4 regions of the Cupriavidus sp. YAF13 genome follow, and region 3 is predicted to be linked to each of the others. Evidence: predicted binding sites of a transcription regulator. Region 3 holds the regulator's gene; each other region holds the start of a gene.
The links. Region 3 encodes FNR, which switches genes on or off when oxygen is low (the NO sensors DNR and NnrR bind a similar motif). Its sites were predicted from a motif close to TTGATNNNNATCAA; they were not measured.
Positions count from the first base shown of each region.

Region 1: AB4061_RS30505 (type IV pili methyl-accepting chemotaxis transducer N-terminal domain-containing protein) is a predicted target of FNR. The motif match lies at 2,327-2,340, and genes of this name have one in related genera.
Region 2: AB4061_RS23490 (universal stress protein) is a predicted target of FNR. The motif match lies at 2,070-2,083, and genes of this name have one in related genera.
Region 4: AB4061_RS38925 (fatty acid desaturase) is a predicted target of FNR. The motif match lies at 2,212-2,225, and genes of this name have one in related genera.

Region 1 is NZ_JBFRDD010000048.1:829-5,305, reverse strand. It holds gene ubiU (ubiquinone anaerobic biosynthesis protein UbiU) at 1-638, opposite strand, end outside; gene AB4061_RS30510 (NAD(P)H-dependent flavin oxidoreductase) at 933-2,114, shown strand; gene AB4061_RS30505 (type IV pili methyl-accepting chemotaxis transducer N-terminal domain-containing protein) at 2,429-4,420, shown strand; gene AB4061_RS30500 (response regulator) at 4,475-4,477, shown strand, end outside.
Region 2 is NZ_JBFRDD010000031.1:17,935-22,411, reverse strand. It holds gene AB4061_RS23500 (M20/M25/M40 family metallo-hydrolase) at 1-1,479, opposite strand, end outside; gene AB4061_RS23495 (hypothetical protein) at 1,774-1,935, opposite strand; gene AB4061_RS23490 (universal stress protein) at 2,194-2,631, shown strand; gene AB4061_RS23485 (serine/threonine protein kinase) at 2,662-3,723, opposite strand; gene AB4061_RS23480 (DEAD/DEAH box helicase) at 3,757-4,477, opposite strand, start outside.
Region 3 is NZ_JBFRDD010000079.1:22,658-27,134, reverse strand. It holds gene ccoG (cytochrome c oxidase accessory protein CcoG) at 1-1,362, shown strand, start outside; gene AB4061_RS37420 (membrane protein) at 1,433-1,651, shown strand; gene AB4061_RS37415 (hypothetical protein) at 1,654-1,899, shown strand; gene fnr (fumarate/nitrate reduction transcriptional regulator Fnr) at 1,986-2,711, opposite strand; gene AB4061_RS37405 (sulfite exporter TauE/SafE family protein) at 3,010-3,774, shown strand; gene scpB (SMC-Scp complex subunit ScpB) at 4,366-4,477, shown strand, end outside.
Region 4 is NZ_JBFRDD010000093.1:8,311-12,447, reverse strand. It holds gene AB4061_RS38935 (adenosine deaminase) at 1-761, shown strand, start outside; gene guaD (guanine deaminase) at 825-2,156, shown strand; gene AB4061_RS38925 (fatty acid desaturase) at 2,339-3,439, shown strand; gene AB4061_RS38920 (hypothetical protein) at 3,667-4,098, shown strand.

The DNA of each region.
Region 1 (4,477 bases), on a different contig from region 3:
TCCCAGCGTACCGCGTGCGCGGGCGAGCAGACCCCCTTGTTGTTCGGCGAGTCGCCGGTCGCGTAGGAAGACAGCAGGCAGCGGCCTTCGGCCATCACGCACAGGCTGCCGAAGCCAAACACTTCGAGCTCCACATCGGTTTGGCGCGCAAGCTTGCCGATCTGCGCCAGCGTCAGCACGCGCGGCAGCACCACCCGGTGTATGCCGAAACGCGCGCGCATCAGCGCGATGGCGTCGGCGTGCGTGGCCGAGCCTTGCACCGACAGATGAAGACGCAATTGCGGATGGCGCTCGCGGGCATAGGCCATGAGACCGGGGTCGGCCATGATGACAGCGTCAGCGCCCAGTTCCGCCGCGGCATCGACGGCGCGATGCCAGCTCGCCACCGCGCCCATCTGCGCGAAGGTATTGATGGCGAACAAGACTTCCGCGCCTTGCGCGTGGGCCTCGGCCACGCCTGCCTGGATGTCGGCCTCGGTGAAGTTCAGCCCGCCGAAGTTGCGCGCATTGGTGGCGTCGCGCAGGCCGAGGTAGACGGCGTCGGCGCCACGTTGCAGCGCCACGCGCAGCGCCGCCAGCGAGCCGGCGGGCGCAACCAGTTGCGGTCGGCGCGTTGCGCCGGATGTGTTGGATGTCATTGGATAGGCTCAACGGGGTTTCGGAGTCCGCATGCGCCACGGCGGCGGCGAACGCCTGTGAGCCAGGATCCTAGCCAAGCCCCGCGACGAACCAGTTGACCAGGCGCAAAAGCGTGCGCGGCGGCGCGCGCACCGGACGAGGGCCATCCGCCGAGTGGCATAGGCCATTGGTATCGTGCCGTGCGCTGATTGATCCAGCGCAAATTTCCCGGCGCGCGTCCATGCAAACCTATGCCGCTTTCCTGCCGCGCACGGCATCTCCGCCGGCGAGCGGGATGCCTCACCGAGAGTGATATGCAACAACATTGGCTGAAGCTGATTGGCCGCCGGCTGGTCCCGGTGGTACAGGGCGGCATGGGTATCGGCATTTCCGCGCACCGGCTGGCGGGCGCGGTGGCGAGCCAGAACGGCATGGGCACCATTGCCAGCATCGACCTGCGCCACCATCACCCGGACCTGCTGGCGGCCACCGCCAGGTCGCGCGACAAGGCCAGGATAGAGGCGGCCAACCTGGTGGCACTGGATCGCGAGATCCAGGGCGCGCGGCGCCTCGCGGGCGGGCGCGGCGCCATCGCGGTCAACGTCATGAAGGCCGTCAGCTCGCATGCCGCGCTGGTCCGGCAGGCGTGCGAGAGCGGTGCCGATGCGATCGTGATGGGCGCGGGACTGCCGCTGGACCTGCCCGACCTCACGGCCGGCCACCCGGACATTGCCTTGATCCCCATCCTGTCGGATTCGCGCGGCGTGGGGCTGGTACTGCGCAAGTGGATGAAGAAGAACCGCCTGCCTGACGCCATCGTCATCGAAGATCCGGCGCACGCCGGCGGCCACCTCGGTGCCTCGCGCATCGACGATATCGGAGACGGGCGCTTCTCCTTCGCACGCGTGCTGGCCGAATGCCGTGAAGTGTTCGCCGGACTGGGGCTGGCCTGGGAAAGTGTGCCCCTGATCCTTGCGGGCGGGATCAACAGCCACGCCAAGGTCCGCCACTGGCTGGGTGAAGGCGCCAGCGCCGTGCAACTGGGGACGGCGTTCGCCGTGACCGAGGAAGGGGATGCGCACCCGGCTTTCAAGGAAGTCCTGGCCAGCGCGCGCCCCGAACAACTGAGCGAATTCACCAGCGTGGCAGGCCTGCCGGCACGCGCCGTACTGACGCCATGGCTCAAGCGCTACCTGTCGCGCGAAGCCACGCTGCAGGCCCGCGCCAAGGTCCGCGACTGCCTCGAAGGCTTCGACTGCCTGCAGGCCTGCGGCCTGCGTGACGGCATCGGCCGTGTCGGCCAGTTCTGTATCGATCTCAAGCTGGCCCAGGCCATGCGCGGCGACGTGGAGCGCGGGCTGTTCTTCCGTGGCAAGGGGGGCCTGCCGTTCGGCGAGGCCATCCGCCCGGTACGCGAACTGATGCACTACCTGCTCACCGGCGAAATGCCTACAGGCCTGGGCACGCCACAAGGCGCGGCAGCCGCGGCGGCCTGACGGCCTCGCGCGGACGGCGGGCAGGTGACCTAGGTCGATGCAGGCATCAAGGGCGTGGCCGGGCTGCTGAGCGAATGCAAGCGCGCGGCGCAAAGCCGTTGGCGGCGGTGTCCGGCAGGCTTTCCGAGCACGTGGCCCGGCGCCGCGTCATTGTGTCACGCCATGATATTTTCAGAAAGTGCACCAGGAACTACCTGTAGCCGCATATGACCTTGATCTGGCGCAAGCCCGCTCGCCGGCTTGCCGTCAATAATGCGACAAGCCCCTGAAGCGCCGTTCCAGAGCGCAAACCTGATGCCAGGGGCCGGAACCCCATGGTAGACCTCACGCCCCCTTGCCCACCCGCTCCCGCCACGGAGCCGTCCGTCACCCCACCGCGTACCCAGGCAGCGTTGCCAGGCTTGCGCCACCGCCTGTCGACGCGGATCGTCTCGCTCTCGCTGGGCGCGCTGCTGATCGTGCTGACCATGATCTCCGGGACGCTGTGGCTGTCATGGCAACTCGAAGGCGCGGGCGCGGCCATCAACGATGCCGGCAGCTTGCGCATGCGTGCCAATCGCGTCGCCATCGAGCTCGCCAGGGCACGGGCCGGCGCAAGCCATCAACTGGAGGCTCAGATCACCGGGCTGGATGCCACCCTGGCACGCCTGCGCCAGGGCGATCCGGCACGCCCCTTGTTCCTGCCGGACGACCCTGGCATCCACGCGCAACTTGACCGGGTAGACCTTGACTGGCACCGGCGTATCAAGCCGCTCGCGCTCGCCGACCTGGCCGCCGCGAACGGCGAACCGCCCACCTACCCGGCGGCGCTGGCTTCCTTCGTGGATCAGGTCAATCGCCTGGTCAGCATGATCGAGCAAGAGAACGCCATGAAGACCACCCTGCTGCGGTTGTCGCAGGCGGGACTCGCGGCCATGGCCTGCATGGGCACGGTAGCCGTCATCTACCTGCTCTACATCTGGATCATCCTTCCGGTCATGCGCTTGCAGGACGGCTTGTACCGCATGGCCGCGCGGGAGTTCTCCCTGCGGCTGCCGGTGGAAACCAGCGACGAGTTCGGCATGCTGGCGCAAGGCTTTAACCAGATGGCAGGCGAACTGCAGGGGCTATACCAGGATCTGGAAGCGCGCGTGGCGCAGAAGACGGCGGAGTTGGCGCGGCACAACCGCGACCTCGCGGCGCTCTACGACATGGCCGCCTTCCTGAATATGCCAAACGACGGCGAGGCGCTTTGCCGCGGCTTCTTGCAGCGCGTGATGAAGCAGTTCGATGCCGACGGCGGCAGCGTGCGCATGATCGATGCGGACCACAACCAGCTTCATCTGCTGGTATCGGTCGGCCTCTCCGCGGAACTGGAAGAGGCCGAGCACTGCATGAAGGTGGATGCGTGCTTCTGTGGCGAGGCGGCGAGCGAATCGGTCGTGCTGATCGAAGACCTCAACAAAGGCCCGGCGCTGTCAGCCAGCGGGCCGTCAGCCGGTGTGCGCTTTGGCTGCGCAAGGGAAGGCTTCCCGGGGCTTGCGGTGTTCCGCATCGAAACGCAGCGTGCGGTGCTGGGCACCTTCTCCCTGCATTTTCGCGATCCCTTGCAGCTGCCCGCTTCGGACATACGCCTGCTTGAGACGCTGGGGCAGCATATCGGCGTGGCGCTCGATCATCTGCACCTGTCGGAAACCGCACGCCAGCTCGCGGTGGTGGAAGAGCGCAACCTGGTGGCGCAGGGCCTGCACGACAGCATTGCCCAGGGCCTTAACTACCTGAACCTGCAGGTGCAGGTGCTGGAAGATGCGGTCTCGCGCAACGATATGGACGAGACGCGCGCTATCGTGCCGCTGTTGCGTTGCGGTGTGGAAGAAAGCTACCAGGATGTGCGTGAACTCCTGCTCAACTTCCGCAGCAAGCTGGCGCATGGCGAGCTGCGCCAGGCAGTGGAAGACACCGTGGCGCGATTCCGGCGCCAGAGCAGCACGGAGCTTGCCCTGGTGTTCAATGACGCCCAGGGCGGGCCGCCCCTGCAGCCCGAGCAGCAACTGCAGGTGCTGTTCATCCTGCAGGAGGCCCTTTCCAATGTGCGAAAGCATGCGCGTGCCGCCTATGCCAGCGTCATCGTGCGCAATGGACGCACCTTCAGCATGATCGTGGAGGACGACGGCGATGGCTTCGACCCCGCGGAGCCGGCGGCAGACGATCAATCCCATGTGGGATTGCACATCATGCGCGAGCGCGCGGCCCGGCTATCGGCCACGCTGCGGATCGTTGCCGAACGGGGCACGGGCACGCGAGTTGAGCTCATCCTGCCGCGCTAGTGAACGGCACGGCCACCAAACTGTCTCGCCAGCTTTTTTTTCAAGGTGAATATCATG
Region 2 (4,477 bases), on a different contig from region 3:
GATGCCATCGCGGTAGTTGCCCAGCCGCATGTTCTCGTCGTAGCTGTGCTGGTTATTGTCCGCATTGACCAGCGGCACGATCACGAACGGCGCCTGCAGCGCCTGCACCGCCGCACCGGTCGGCACGGTGCCGCCCATCATGCGGATCTGCACCGGCGCCTTGCCGTAGGACTGCTGCATGGCCTGTGTGAGCCACCGGCTGATCGGCGCCGACAGGTCCGTGCGCGCGGCGGAGCTGGAGGCCGAGACCTCGCCCGCGGTGACCGAGGCAAGCTTGGGATAGCGCGCGCGTTCGTCGTCGGTGGGCTCGCCCTTGACCAAGTGGTAGCCCTGTTTTTCCACGTGCTGCCTGACGAGGGCGAACAGGGATTCCGGGCTGGTCTCCGGCACGGTGCGGATATCGATATCGGCCACCGCCACTTCCGGAATGACGGTACGGGCCTTCTCGCCCACGTCGCCGGCGGCCATGCCGCGCACGTTCAGCGTGGGGTACTGCATGGCTTCCTGGTAGTTGGCGCCAACACGCTCGGCCCGCGCGATGCCCAGGCGGCGGCGCAGCGCGGCCTCGTCGTCGGGCACGGCGGCCATGATGCGGCGTGCGCGTTCATCGATCTTTACCGGCTTGTAGTAGCCGGCAATGGTGACGCGGCCGTCGTCATCCTTCATGGTGGCGAGCAGGTTCGCCAGCCGCTGCGCGGGGTTGGCGGCATAGTTGCCATAGTGGCCGCTGTGCAGGCCCTGGCTGGCGCCGAACACCTTGAGCTGCACCAGCAGCACGCCGCGGTTGCCGAAGATCAGCGTGGGCTGGTTGCTCTGGTGCATGGGGCCATCGAAGATCACCATGCCGTCATTGCGCAGCAGCGCCAGGTTGTCAGCGATCACCTTGCCCAGCGACGGCGAGCCCTTCTCTTCCTCGGAATCCAGCAGCACCTTGATATCGACCGCAGGGTCCACCCCGGCGGCCTTGAGCGCATCCATGGCGGCCAGGAACATCACGATGGGGCCCTTGTCGTCCGACGACGAACGCCCGAACACGCGCCACTCGGGATCGACCTGGCCGGCATAGAGTTTGTCCAGCGGCAGCGCCTCCCACTTGCCATTGGCGCTGCGCGCCTTGAGCGTAGCCTCCCACGGGCTGGGCTGCGCCCATTGCGACGGCGTTACCGACTGGCCATCGAAATGCATGTAGAACAGCACGGTCTTGCGCGGGCCAGCGCTTTGCTGCGTGCTAGCGGGGTATTCGGCGTAGACCATCGGCTTGCCGTTATTGGGCAGCTCGCGCGCCTGGAAGCCACGCCGGGCGAAGGCCTTGACCAGCCAGTCCGCATTCTTCTGGATATCCGCGGGCACGGTGGCGTCGTTGGGCAGGGCCAGCAATTCGACCCATTCGCGGTAACTGCGCGCCGCGGCCTGGTCGGCCTGCTGCTGCAGCTGCATGCTGTCGAGCGTGGCGGCATGCGCGCCCGCGGCCAGCAGCATGGCGCCGAGGGCGCCGCACACGGTCGCGCGGACGGCGCTGTGCAAGGGGGACTGGAAGATGCGGGAACGGGTATGCAGGTGGGCGAAATGCGGCGCGCTGCCAGGCGCGCCGGCAAGGAAACGTAGTCTCATGGCTCTTGTTGGATAGGAAAGTGCATGGCAACGGATACGGCGGGCGGGCCGCAAGACACCCGCGCGGCCCGCACCGGCAGTCTGAACCGCTACAGGCCACTTGTCCATGCACGACGCCCCTGGCGGCGCGCCTTCATTGGGCCCGGCAACGCGCAGGCGCCCTCAGGGGCCCTGCTCGTCGGGCGACTGCGCAAAGCCCTCCTCGCGGCGCGCAATAGCACTGGCCAGCCCGAACTCCATGGCAAAAAGCAGGATCAGCGCGAGCATCGCCAGCGCGCCGATCGCCAATCGATAGTAGACCCACATGGCGGCAAGCCGGAACATCCGACAGAGTTGTCCTATCTGCAGCGTAGATTTCCCTACGTCAAAACGGCGCTGAGATGCCACGGCGCGGTGCAAAAAAGCTATCAAAACGGGGAATGGAAGACTCGTGGAAGGCGCAGGCGATTGCACCCGACTTGATCTGGATCCAGGCAAGGTTGCCCGCAGGGTGCCATCATGACCCTGGTGACCGCCCCCGAACCACCCCGGCGGGGGCCGCCATGCCGACAACGATCACAGCCATTACAGGAGATAGCCGCCATGACCAACATCGTGCTCGCCACCGACGGTTCGCCCTTTTCCGACGCGGCCGCCCGCTTCATCGCCGAAGGCAAACTGCTGCAAGGCGGCTTTACCGTGCATGTGGTCCATGTGACGCCCGATGTCACCGGACAGGTACGCGCCTTCGTCAGCAAGGAAACCATCGACGCCTGGCATCAGGAAGAAAGCGGCAAGGCCATGCAGTCCGTGGCCGACATCCTCGGCGCCGCAGGCATCGCCTTCGAGCAACACGCGCTGCACGGCTTTGCGCCGGAACGCATCGTCGCCTACGCCGCCAGCGTCGACGCACGCGGCATCGTCATGGGCACGCACGGCCGCGGCTCGTTCTTCGATGCGGTGATTGGTTCGGTGGCGGGACGGGTGCTGGCGCACGCCCCGTGCCCGGTAGTCCTGGTCAAGGCCCCGGGCAAGAAGTAAGGCAGCCGGCCCAGGCTGGCCGGTGCCGGGTCAGACCGGCCAGAGCGGCGGCTCGTCCATCAGCGCGACCTGCTCGCGCAGTTCGAGGATGCGGTCCTGCCAGTAGCGGGCAGTCCCAAACCACGGGAATGCCGCCGGAAAGGCCGGATCGCGCCAGCGGCTGGCCAGCCAGGCGCTGTAATGCAGCAGGCGCAGCGTGCGCAGCGCCTCGATCAGGTAAAGCTCACGCGGCTGGAATTCCGCAAAATCCTCATAGCCGGCCAGGATGTCGGCCATCTGGCCCTGCTGGGCGGCGCGATCGCCTTCCAGCAGCATCCACAGATCCTGCACCGCCGGCCCCATGCGGCTATCGTCGAAGTCGACAAAGTGCGGCCCGGGCGGGCGCGAACCCGCATGCGACTCCTCGATCCACAGCACATTGCCGCGATGGCAATCGCCGTGCAGCCGCAACTGCGCTACATCGCCCGCGCGCTCGAAGCAACGGCGAGCGCCATCCACGGCGAGATCGGCAACCGCCTGCCAGGCGGGGCGCAGTTCCAGGGGAATACAGTCTTGCGCCAGCAGCCAGTCGCGCGGGGCCACCCCGAAGGTGTCCACGTCGATGGTGGGGCGTGCCTGGTAAGGATGCGTGGCGCCGAGCGCATGGATGCGGCCGATGAAACGGCCAAGCCAGGTCAGCGTGTCCGCACGATCCAGCTCCGGCTCGCGCCCCCCGCAGCGAGGAAAGACCGCGAAGCGAAAACCCGCGTGCGCCAGCAGCGTGGCGCCGTCGCGCGCGATGGCCGGCACCGCCGGAATCTCGGCGTCGGCCAGTTGCCGCACGAAAGCGTGCTCTTCCAGAATGGCCGCGTCGCTCCAGCGGCCGGGGCGGTAGAACTTGACCACCACCGGCGCGCTGCCTTCGATCCCCACCTGCCAGACCCGGTTCTCATAACTATTGAGCGCCAGCAGGCGGCCGTCCGGCTCGAAACCGGCGGCCTCCATCGCATCCAGCATCAGGTCCGGCGTGAGGCTGGCGTAGGGCACGCCATCGGCATCGGTGAGCGTGCCGCCGTCGCCGGGCACCTGAAGGTCAAACCCTGAACTGGACATGGCGCGTGGCAGCCGTTGGGGAACGTTGTGGAGTTAGCGCGTGGGCTTGGCGCGCTGGCCGCCCAGCAGCGCGGCTTGCGGCGCCGGACGGCGACCGCGTGCGGCCGGATCCTGTCCGGTGCGCGGCTGCGCAACATGGGTGTTGGCACCGGCGCGGTTGCCGTTGACGTCGCCATTGCGATCGCGGTTGCCATTGCCATTGCCATTGCCACTGCCATTGCCATTGCCGGCGGCACGGTTGCCGTTGGCCTCGCCAGTGCGGTTGCCATTGGCCTGACCGTTACGCGGGTTGCCTTGGCCGGCCGAAGCCGGTCGTCCGCTGCCCTGCGCCGGGCGTTGGCCCTGTGCCTGCGGCGCGCGGCGCTGGCCTTGTCCATCGGCGGCGGCGGGAGCCTGGCTGCGGCCTTGCGGCGCGCGTGCCGGACGTTGCTGGCGCTCGCCAGCTTCTGCCGCCGGTGCGCGGCCGCGCGGCTGGCCGCCGGCGGGTGCCTGGCCGCGGCCACGGCCACCACCACCATTGCCCTGGCCCTGGCCGCGTGCCTGCCGGCCCTTCTGGATCGGCTCGGCCGGAATGCTCGGATCGACCTCGAAGCCCGGCAAGATGGTTTGCTCGATCTGGCGCTTGATCAGCCGTTCGATATCGCGCATCAGCGAGATTTCATCCACGCAGACCAGCGAGATCGCCTCGCCCTCGGCGCCGGCGCGGCCGGTACGGCCGATACGGTGCACGTAGTCTTCGGGCACGTTGGGGAGG
Region 3 (4,477 bases):
TCGGTGTCGGGTGCGTTCTCGAACTGGCGGGTCTGGATGGTGGTCCTGACCCAGCTGTTCTTCTATGGCATGCCCTGGCTGCAGTGGAATGGCCGCCAGGCCATGTTGTTCGATCTCGGCGCGCGCAAGTTCTATATATTCGGCCTGGTGCTGTGGCCCCAGGACGTGATCTACCTTGCCGTGCTGCTGGTGATCTCCGCGGTGTCGCTGTTTCTCTTCACGGCGATCGCGGGGCGGCTGTTCTGCGGCTACGCGTGTCCGCAGACCGTGTACACCGAGATCTTCATGTGGATCGAGCGGCATGTGGAAGGCGACCGCTTTGCCCGCATCCGCCTGGACGGCGATCCTTGGAGCGCGCGCAAGCTGCGCCTTAAGGCCACCAAGCACACGCTCTGGATCGTGATCGCGCTATGGACGGGCTTTACCTTCGTCGGCTATTTCTCGCCCATTCGCACGCTCGGCGCGCAAGTGCTGAGCCTCTCGCTGGGCCCGTGGCAGACGTTCTGGATGCTGTTTTACTCGTTTGCCACCTGGGGCAACGCCGGCTTCATGCGCGAGCAGGTCTGCAAGTACATGTGCCCGTATGCGCGCTTCCAGAGCGTGATGGTGGATCGCGACACCTATGTGGTCACCTATGACGTGGGCCGCGGCGAACCGCGCGGCAGCCGCTCGCGCAAGGCGGACCACAAGGCCGCCGGGCTGGGCTCGTGCGTGAATTGCAGCATCTGCGTGCAGGTCTGTCCCACTGGCATCGATATCCGAGATGGCCTGCAGTACGACTGCATTGGCTGCGGCGCGTGTATCGACGCCTGCAACCAGGTCATGGACAAGATGGCCTACCCGCGCGGGCTGATCCGCTATACGTCCGAGAACGCCATGCGCAGCGCGCTCTCCGAGACCGTGGCGCGCAAGCGCCTGGTGCGGCCGCGCACGGTGATCTACTCGGTGATATGGCTGGCGCTGGTCGCCGGCTTCATGGCCTCGCTGGCCATGCGCACGCCGCTCAAGGTCGATATCATCCGCGACCGCGGCGCGCTGGGGCGTGAGGTGGAAGGGCGCTGGATCGAGAACGTGTACCGGCTGCAGCTGATCAACACGACCGAGGCACCGATGCGCGTCGCCGTCAGCGCGGGCAGCGGCGAGCTCAAGGGCCTGGCCGTGGAATATGATCACGCTGCCGGCAACCTGGAACCCACATCCAATCGCCTGATTCCCATCCGGGTGCGCGTGCCGATCGAGTCCGCGGCGCAGGGCACGCACAAGATCGAGGTCACGGTCACCGCGGTGCCCGACGAGGGCGCGGGCAGCCATGGCGCAGAGATTCGACAGAGCACCAGCTTTATCGTGCCGCGCAATCTATGAGGCGGCGGGGACGCTGGATGCACCAATCCGTACGCAACATACGGGATCTAGATCTAGAGGAGGAGGCCAGATGACGCAGCAAAGCAATCCCTGGTGGAAGGAGCCATGGCCGTGGCTGCTGATGAGTGGGCCGTTCGTGGCCATGGTGGCCTGCGGGGTCACGATCTGGCTGGCTATGACCCACCCGGATCCACCCATTGAGGAAGGGGTGGCGCGCCACGGCCTGGTGGTCGAGAAGGCGGGCAGCGCGGCACGCCAGGCAGCGCCGGTCGCGGCGCAAGCGAGGTGATCATGAGACTACGCTGGCTGATGTGGGTGCTGTGGCCCGCTTTCCTGGTCGCCGGGCTGACCACCGCGCTGGTATTCTCCATGGTCGATCCCGGCGACCTGCGCTTCTTCGGCCAGCCGGTCGATGCATCGCGGGAGGCGGTCTACACCGTGGGCTTCCTGATCGCGTGGGTGCTGTGCGCGCTGTCGAGCGGCTTGACGCTGTACACCATGCCCACGCGGCTGGCGGACACGGACGAGCTGGAGTGATTGCGATGCGCGCCTTGCCGGTTCAGGCCAGCAGGCGCGGCATCGCGGCGTGCCGCCGCGGGCGAGGGCGGCCCGCGACGAGCACGTCAGCAGGATTTGTTGACGATCTGCTTGATCCCCACCATGTCGACCAGCTTGACGTGCCGCTGGCGGATCTGGATCAGGCCGGCTTCCGCAAAGCGCGAGAACAGGCGGCTGACGGTTTCGAGCTTGAGCCCCAGGTAGCTGCCGATTTCCTCGCGGCTCATGCGCAGCACGAACTCGGAGGCCGAATAGCCGCGCGCGGACAAGCGCTCGGACAGGTTGATCAGGAAAGCGGCAAGCCGCTCCTCGGCGCGCATCGATCCGAGTGTGATCAACATGACCTGGTCCTGCGAGATCTCCTTGCTCATCAGGCGCATGAACTGGTGCTGCAGGGAAGGCAGGACGTTGGACAACGTCTGGAGATCGCCGAAGCGCACCACGCAGACTTCGGTATCTTCCAGCGCGGTGGCATCCGACGCGTGCTGCATCTCGCCGAGGCCGTCAAGGCCGACGACTTCGCCGGGAAGGTGGAAGCCCGTGATCTGCGAGCGGCCGTCTTCCATTGTCAGGTGGGTCTTGAGCGTGCCGAAGCGGATCGCGTAGACGGCGGTGAGAGGATCGCCGAGGCGGTACAGGGTTTCGCCCTTGCGTACGCGCACCCGGTCCTGGACCAGCGTATCCATCTTTTCGAGGTCCTGCTGCGACATGCCGACGGGCAGGCAGAGCTGGCCGAGCGAGCAAGTGGAGCAGCGGGGCGACATCTCGGTAATGGGAATGGTGGTGAGCAATTGGGGCCTGTCGGTTTAGCGCAGTCAATCAAGCGCGATGTGGCAGGCGCATTGAGTTGAGAGCTTGACGTTGAGAGTCGTCGATTGGAAGCGCCATCCACATCGGCCTGGCGCGCGGGTCTTGCGGCAGTGCGCTATCTGTGCAGCGCGGCTTGCCGTGCCCGTCGTCATGTTGTGCGAGCGCGCTGGTGTGCGCGGGCGCAAGGCCTCATGTTGATAGCGCCTCTTGGAGCTGCGGGGGCGCGTTCGACGCATTTTACCGCGCCGGACGTTGCGATTGTGTGATTGGGAGGAGAAGTTGACCATAGGCGTGCTTATCAGCGTATTTACCCTGGCTTTGCTGGGCGGCGTGCACTGCGCCGCCATGTGCGGCGGGATCGCGCTGGCGGCGGAGCAGGGCGGCGTTGCGCGCGTGCCTGCCACGGTGCTCCGGCGTCCCGGCCATTGGTTGCTGGAACTGCTTGTCATGCATGCCGGGCGGCTTAGCATGTATGCGGTGCTGGGGGCCTTGCTGGGCGCCCTGGGCGCTGGCGTCTGGGGGGCGCAGTACCTGCCGCTGCAGCGCTGGCTGTTTGGGATCGGCAGTGTGATGCTGGTGTTGTCGGGCTTGTGGATGTTGCGCGGGCGCACCATGGGTACGGGTTGGCTGGAGCGGCTCGCCGCCCGTGGCGCGGGCGGCTTGCTGCGCGGCCTTGGCGCCGTCGGGGCGCGCTTGCCGGCTGCGGCCCGGGCGCAGGGGCAGGGCCGGTTGCTGCGCCGCTACGGCATGGGGCTGGCCTGGGGGCTGGTCCCGTGCGGCATGGTGTACGGCGCCCTTGCCATGGCATTGCTGGCCGGCAATGCCGCGTCGGGCGCGCTGGTGATGGCCGTGTTTGGCCTGGGCACCCTGCCGAATCTGCTGGTGATCTCGGGCCTGTCCGGCTATCTCAGGCAGCTTTCGCGGCGCCCGGCGTTGCGGGCTGGCGCTGGCCTTGCGGTGGTGGCCTTTGGCTTGGCCGGGGTGGCGCGCGCGCTGCTTTTGCCTGAGACGCTTGCCGCGCACGGATTCTGTCTGGTCTTCTGAAGCGCTGTTTCGTGGTGTATCTGTCACTTCCTTGCTGAGGTAGCTGTGCGAATCGGTTGCAGGTTTGCCAGGGAATGCCATACAATCGCAAGAACAGCGATATCGCGCAGCGTACTTCATCGTGGCATCGTCAGGTAGCATCCGCTGCTCAGGGATGCATGCCAGGAACACCAAGGCAGGCATCAGCGCCAGGGACCGTTCCCCATCCGCCGTCCGGTTCACAAGATTCGGTTCAAAAGACCAGCTACGGCAGGGCGGGGTGAAATAGGCCAGCAGGCCCGATATCCGTATTTTCTTGCACCCGGCGCGTTCGATGATAGACGCCGCGCCGGACAGGTCCGCCACATCAGGGGGAAGGCGCGACGCAAGGGCTCCGTCGACTGGCAGATAAAGCCGGTGGCCGGGCGATCTCCTGCCGGTCAGGTCCGGCACCCGATGCAATAGAAGAAGGCGCACGGCTGGCATGCATCAAGCATGCGGTTGGCTGCGCGGCCAGATGGCGGTGGCAATCCCTACCGCTGAACCCGCAATCTCCAGTGCGCCCGGGATCAACCGGGGCGCAGGTGCAAAGACAGGCTGCACGCAATCAACATGAATACCCAAGAGGCGAAGATCGTCCTCGAGACCGCGCTGATCTGCGCGCAGGAACCCTTGCGCGTCAATGACTTGCGCCGGCTGTTTGCCGACGACGTCGGTGCCGACA
Region 4 (4,137 bases), on a different contig from region 3:
TGCGCCACGCCGAGATTTTCTTCGACCCGCAGACCCATACCGAGCGCGGCGTGCCGATCAATGTAGTGATCGACGGCATTTCCGACGCGCTCGCCCAGGCCCGCACGCAGTACGACTTTTCGAGCAGCCTGATCCTCTGCTTCCTGCGCCATCTCTCCGAGGAAGACGCCTTCGCCACGCTGGAAGCCGCGCTGCCTTACCGCGACCGCTTCGTCGGCATCGGGCTGGATTCCTCCGAGCAGGGCAACCCGCCGGAGAAGTTCGCCCGCGTGTTTGCCCGCGCCCGCGAGCTCGGCCTGCACCTGGTGGCGCATGCCGGCGAGGAAGGCCCGGCGCAATACGTGACCGACGCGCTCGACATCCTCAAGGTGGAGCGCATCGACCACGGCGTGCGCGCCATCGACGACCCGGCCCTGGTGGAGCGGCTGGCCCGCGAGCGCGTGGCGCTCACGGTATGCCCGCTGTCCAACCAGAAGCTCAAGGTCTACCCGGACCTGCGCGACCACTCCCTGCACCGCCTGCTGGAAGCCGGCGTGCTGGTCACGCTGCATTCGGACGACCCCGCCTATTTCGGCGGCTATATGAACGCGAACTGGGAAGCCACTTTCGAAGCCTTGCCGCTGACCGCGGCCGATGGCCACAAGCTGGCGCGCAACAGTTTCGAGGCGTCGTTCCTGCCCGCCTCGCAAAAGACTGCCTTCCTCGCCGAAGTCGACCACTTCTGGCAATCCCCCCTGCCCGCCGCGGCCTCCACGGCCTGAAGCGCGGCTCACACCAAGATGCCGGCGCGCCATGCGCGCGCCGGCGCATGACGAGACATCGATATGACGACCACGCCCCCCACCCAATCCATCACCCGCGCCATCCGTGGCCGTGTGCTGCACTTCCTGCGCGACCCCCAGTTTCATGACGACGCGTATCAGTATTGGGAAGACGGGGTGCTGATCGTCACCGCCGGGCATATCGCCGCGGTTGGCAACCATGCCGACCTGGCCGACCAGATCCCGGCGGGCGCCGAAGTGATCGACCGCCGCGGCAAGCTGATCGTGCCGGGCTTTATCGACACCCACGTGCATTACCCGCAGACCGACATCATCGCCTCGCCCTCGCCCGGCCTGCTGCACTGGCTGGAGACCTATACCTTCCCCGAGGAGCGCCGCTTTGCCGAGCCGGAGTACGCGGCGGCCGTGGCCGGCTTCTTTGCCGACGAACTGCTGCGCAACGGCACCACCAGCGCTGTGGCCTGGAGCACCGTGCATATGGCATCGGCCGATGCGCTGTTTGCCGAAGCCGACCGCCGCAACCTGCGCCTGGTCACCGGCAAGGTGATGATGGACCGCAACTGCCCCGAATTCCTGCGCGACACCGCCGAGTCCGGCGCGCGCGGTTCGGCCGACCTGATCTCGCGCTGGCACGGCAAGAACCGCCTGTCGTACGCCATTACGCCGCGCTTCGCGCCCACCTCCAGCGAAGCGCAGCTGCAAGCCTGCGGCGAACTGGCCAAGGCCTACCCGGACGCGTTCATCCAGACCCACGTGGCGGAGAACCGCGACGAAGTGAAATGGGTGGCCGAGCTGTTCCCGCAAGCCCGCAGCTATCTGGACATCTACGATCACTACGGCCTGCTGCGCCCGGGCGCGCTGTACGGCCACGCCATCTACCTCGATCAGGACGACCGCAAGCGCCTGGCCGACAGCGGCGCGGCGGTGGCGCACTGCCCCACCTCCAACCTGTTCCTGGGCAGCGGCTTCTATGACTTCCACCAGTCCGACGCGCACCGCCTCAACGTGACGCTTGCCACCGACGTGGGCGGGGGCACCTCATTCTCGATGCTGCGCACCATGAACGCCGCCCACAAGGTGGCGCGCATGGGCGGCTACCACCTTAGCGCGTTGCGCATGTTCTACCTGGCCACGCGCGCCGCTGCCGATGCACTGGGCTGGAGCGAGCGCGTGGGCAGCTTCACACCCGGCTGCGAGGCCGACTTCATCGTGCTCGACCCGCAGGCCACGCCGCTGATCGCGCGCCGCAGCGAGCGCTCGGAAACGCTGGAAGAACAGTTGTTCGCCTTCGCCATGCTGGGTGACGACCGCGTCATCGGCGAGGTGTATGTGATGGGCGAACCGGCGAGCGCGCCGGCCACCGCCGCGCACTAATCATCACTTCCCGCTGGGTGACACCGGGTCCGGCCCTGCTGGCTTGACCCGGTGCTTGACCCGGATCAACACCCCTGTCACGCAATCCTTCTAAGCTGTCACACCATCGGCCCGTCCTGTGGCCGCGCATCGCCAGTCTCGGGCCTAGCCCGACCCCGCGTTCGACAACTGAAGGTTTTTGCATGATTGCCACGCAGCAAGCTTCCTTTCCGGAGCCGATTTCCCCTGACGTCCCCCTGCCCTCGCGCAAGATCATCCGCGGCTGGCTGATCCCGCTTGGCGCGCGCAGCACGCCGCGCGCGCTGGCGCTGTTCGCGCTGGACACCGCGCTGTTCCTGGCGGCGCTGGCCGGGGTGGTGCTGTTCTCCCACTGGCTCGCCAAGCTGGCCGCCAGCGTGGTGACGGGGCTGATCATCGCCCGCCTGTTCATCATCGGCCACGATGCCTGCCACCAGAGCCTGACGCCCCGGCGCGGCTTGAACAAATGGCTGGGCCGGTTGACCTTCCTACCATCGCTCACGCCTTACAGCCTGTGGGAAGTGGGCCATAACGTGGTCCACCACGGCTACTCCAACCTCAAGGGCTTCGACTTCGTCTGGCAGCCTTACTCGCTCGAGGAATTCCAGGCCCTGCCGCGCTGGCGCCGCGCGCTGGAGCGGGTCTACCGCACCGGCTTTGGCGCGGGCCTGTACTACCTGGTCGAGATCTGGTGGTTCAAGATGTTCTTCCCCAGCCGCCGCCAGATGCCCACGCGCCGCGCCGTCTTCATGTGGGACTGCACGCTGGTGGCCCTCTTCGGCGTGGCCTGGATCGGCGCGCTGGCGTGGCTGGCCATCGCCACCGGGCAGTCGGTGGCGATGCTGGTCGGGCTGGGCTTCGTGCTGCCGTTCCTGGTCTGGAATTTCACCGTGGGCTTCGTGCTCTACGTGCACCACACCCATACCAGCGTGGCCTGGTACGACACCAAGGCCATGTGGGCGCGCGCCCAGCCCTTCGTCTCCACCACCGTGCACCTGCGCTTTCGCTATGGCATCGGCGCGGCGCTGCACCACATCATGGAGCACACCGCGCACCACGTGGACATGAGCGTGCCGCTATACCGCCTCAAGCGCGCCCAGGCGCTGCTGGAGCATGCGCTGCCGGGCCGCATCATCATCCAGAACTTCACCTGGCGCTGGTATTTCCATACCGCGCGCCGCTGCAAGCTGTACGACTTCAAGGCGCTCTGCTGGACGGACTTCCGCGGCCGGCAGACCAGCGCTAACGCGCCTGTGCCGGCATAACCGGCCATCATCCACCATCACCCGCCACCTGCCGCAGCCACCCTGGCTGCGGTTTGTCTTTTTGGGGCGCGTAATACTCAATTACAAAGTCTTGCCGCACGCTTGTCCCGCCGCGCGGCGCTTGCCTCGTTAAGCAAGGTATCGGTCCCAAGGTCATTGCGCATCCCGACCCGGGGCCGCCCCTTAGACGACGCCTGAGCGCAAATCAGCTCCAACAGGACAAAAAAATGGCAATCAGCAAACCCCATGCGCCCGCACGCCGCCGCCTGCTCCGCGCCGCCCTGCCGGCGCTCGCCTCGCTGGCGGTGCTCGGCAGCCTTGCCGGGTGCGTGACCGAGCGCGTGATAGTACGGCAGCCGCCGCCTGCGCCGCCCCACCAGATGGTCCGCAACATGCCGCCGCCGGTGCATGAAGACCGCGGCCCTGCGCCTGCCTATGGCTGGAACTGGGTGCCAGGGCACTGGAAGTGGGAGGGCAACGACTGGTTCTGGGTGCACGGCCGCTGGGTCCAGCAGCCGGTGCCGGCGATGCCGCCCGTGATCGTGGAACAGATCACGATTGCGCCCCCCGCGCCGCACGCCTACTGGGTGCCCGGACACTGGGTCTGGCGCTTCGAGGGCGGTGGCTGGGTCTGGATGAAGGGCGCCTGGCGCGGCTAAGAGGCCATTGCAAAAAGATGCTGGCGCCGCCGTGGCCGG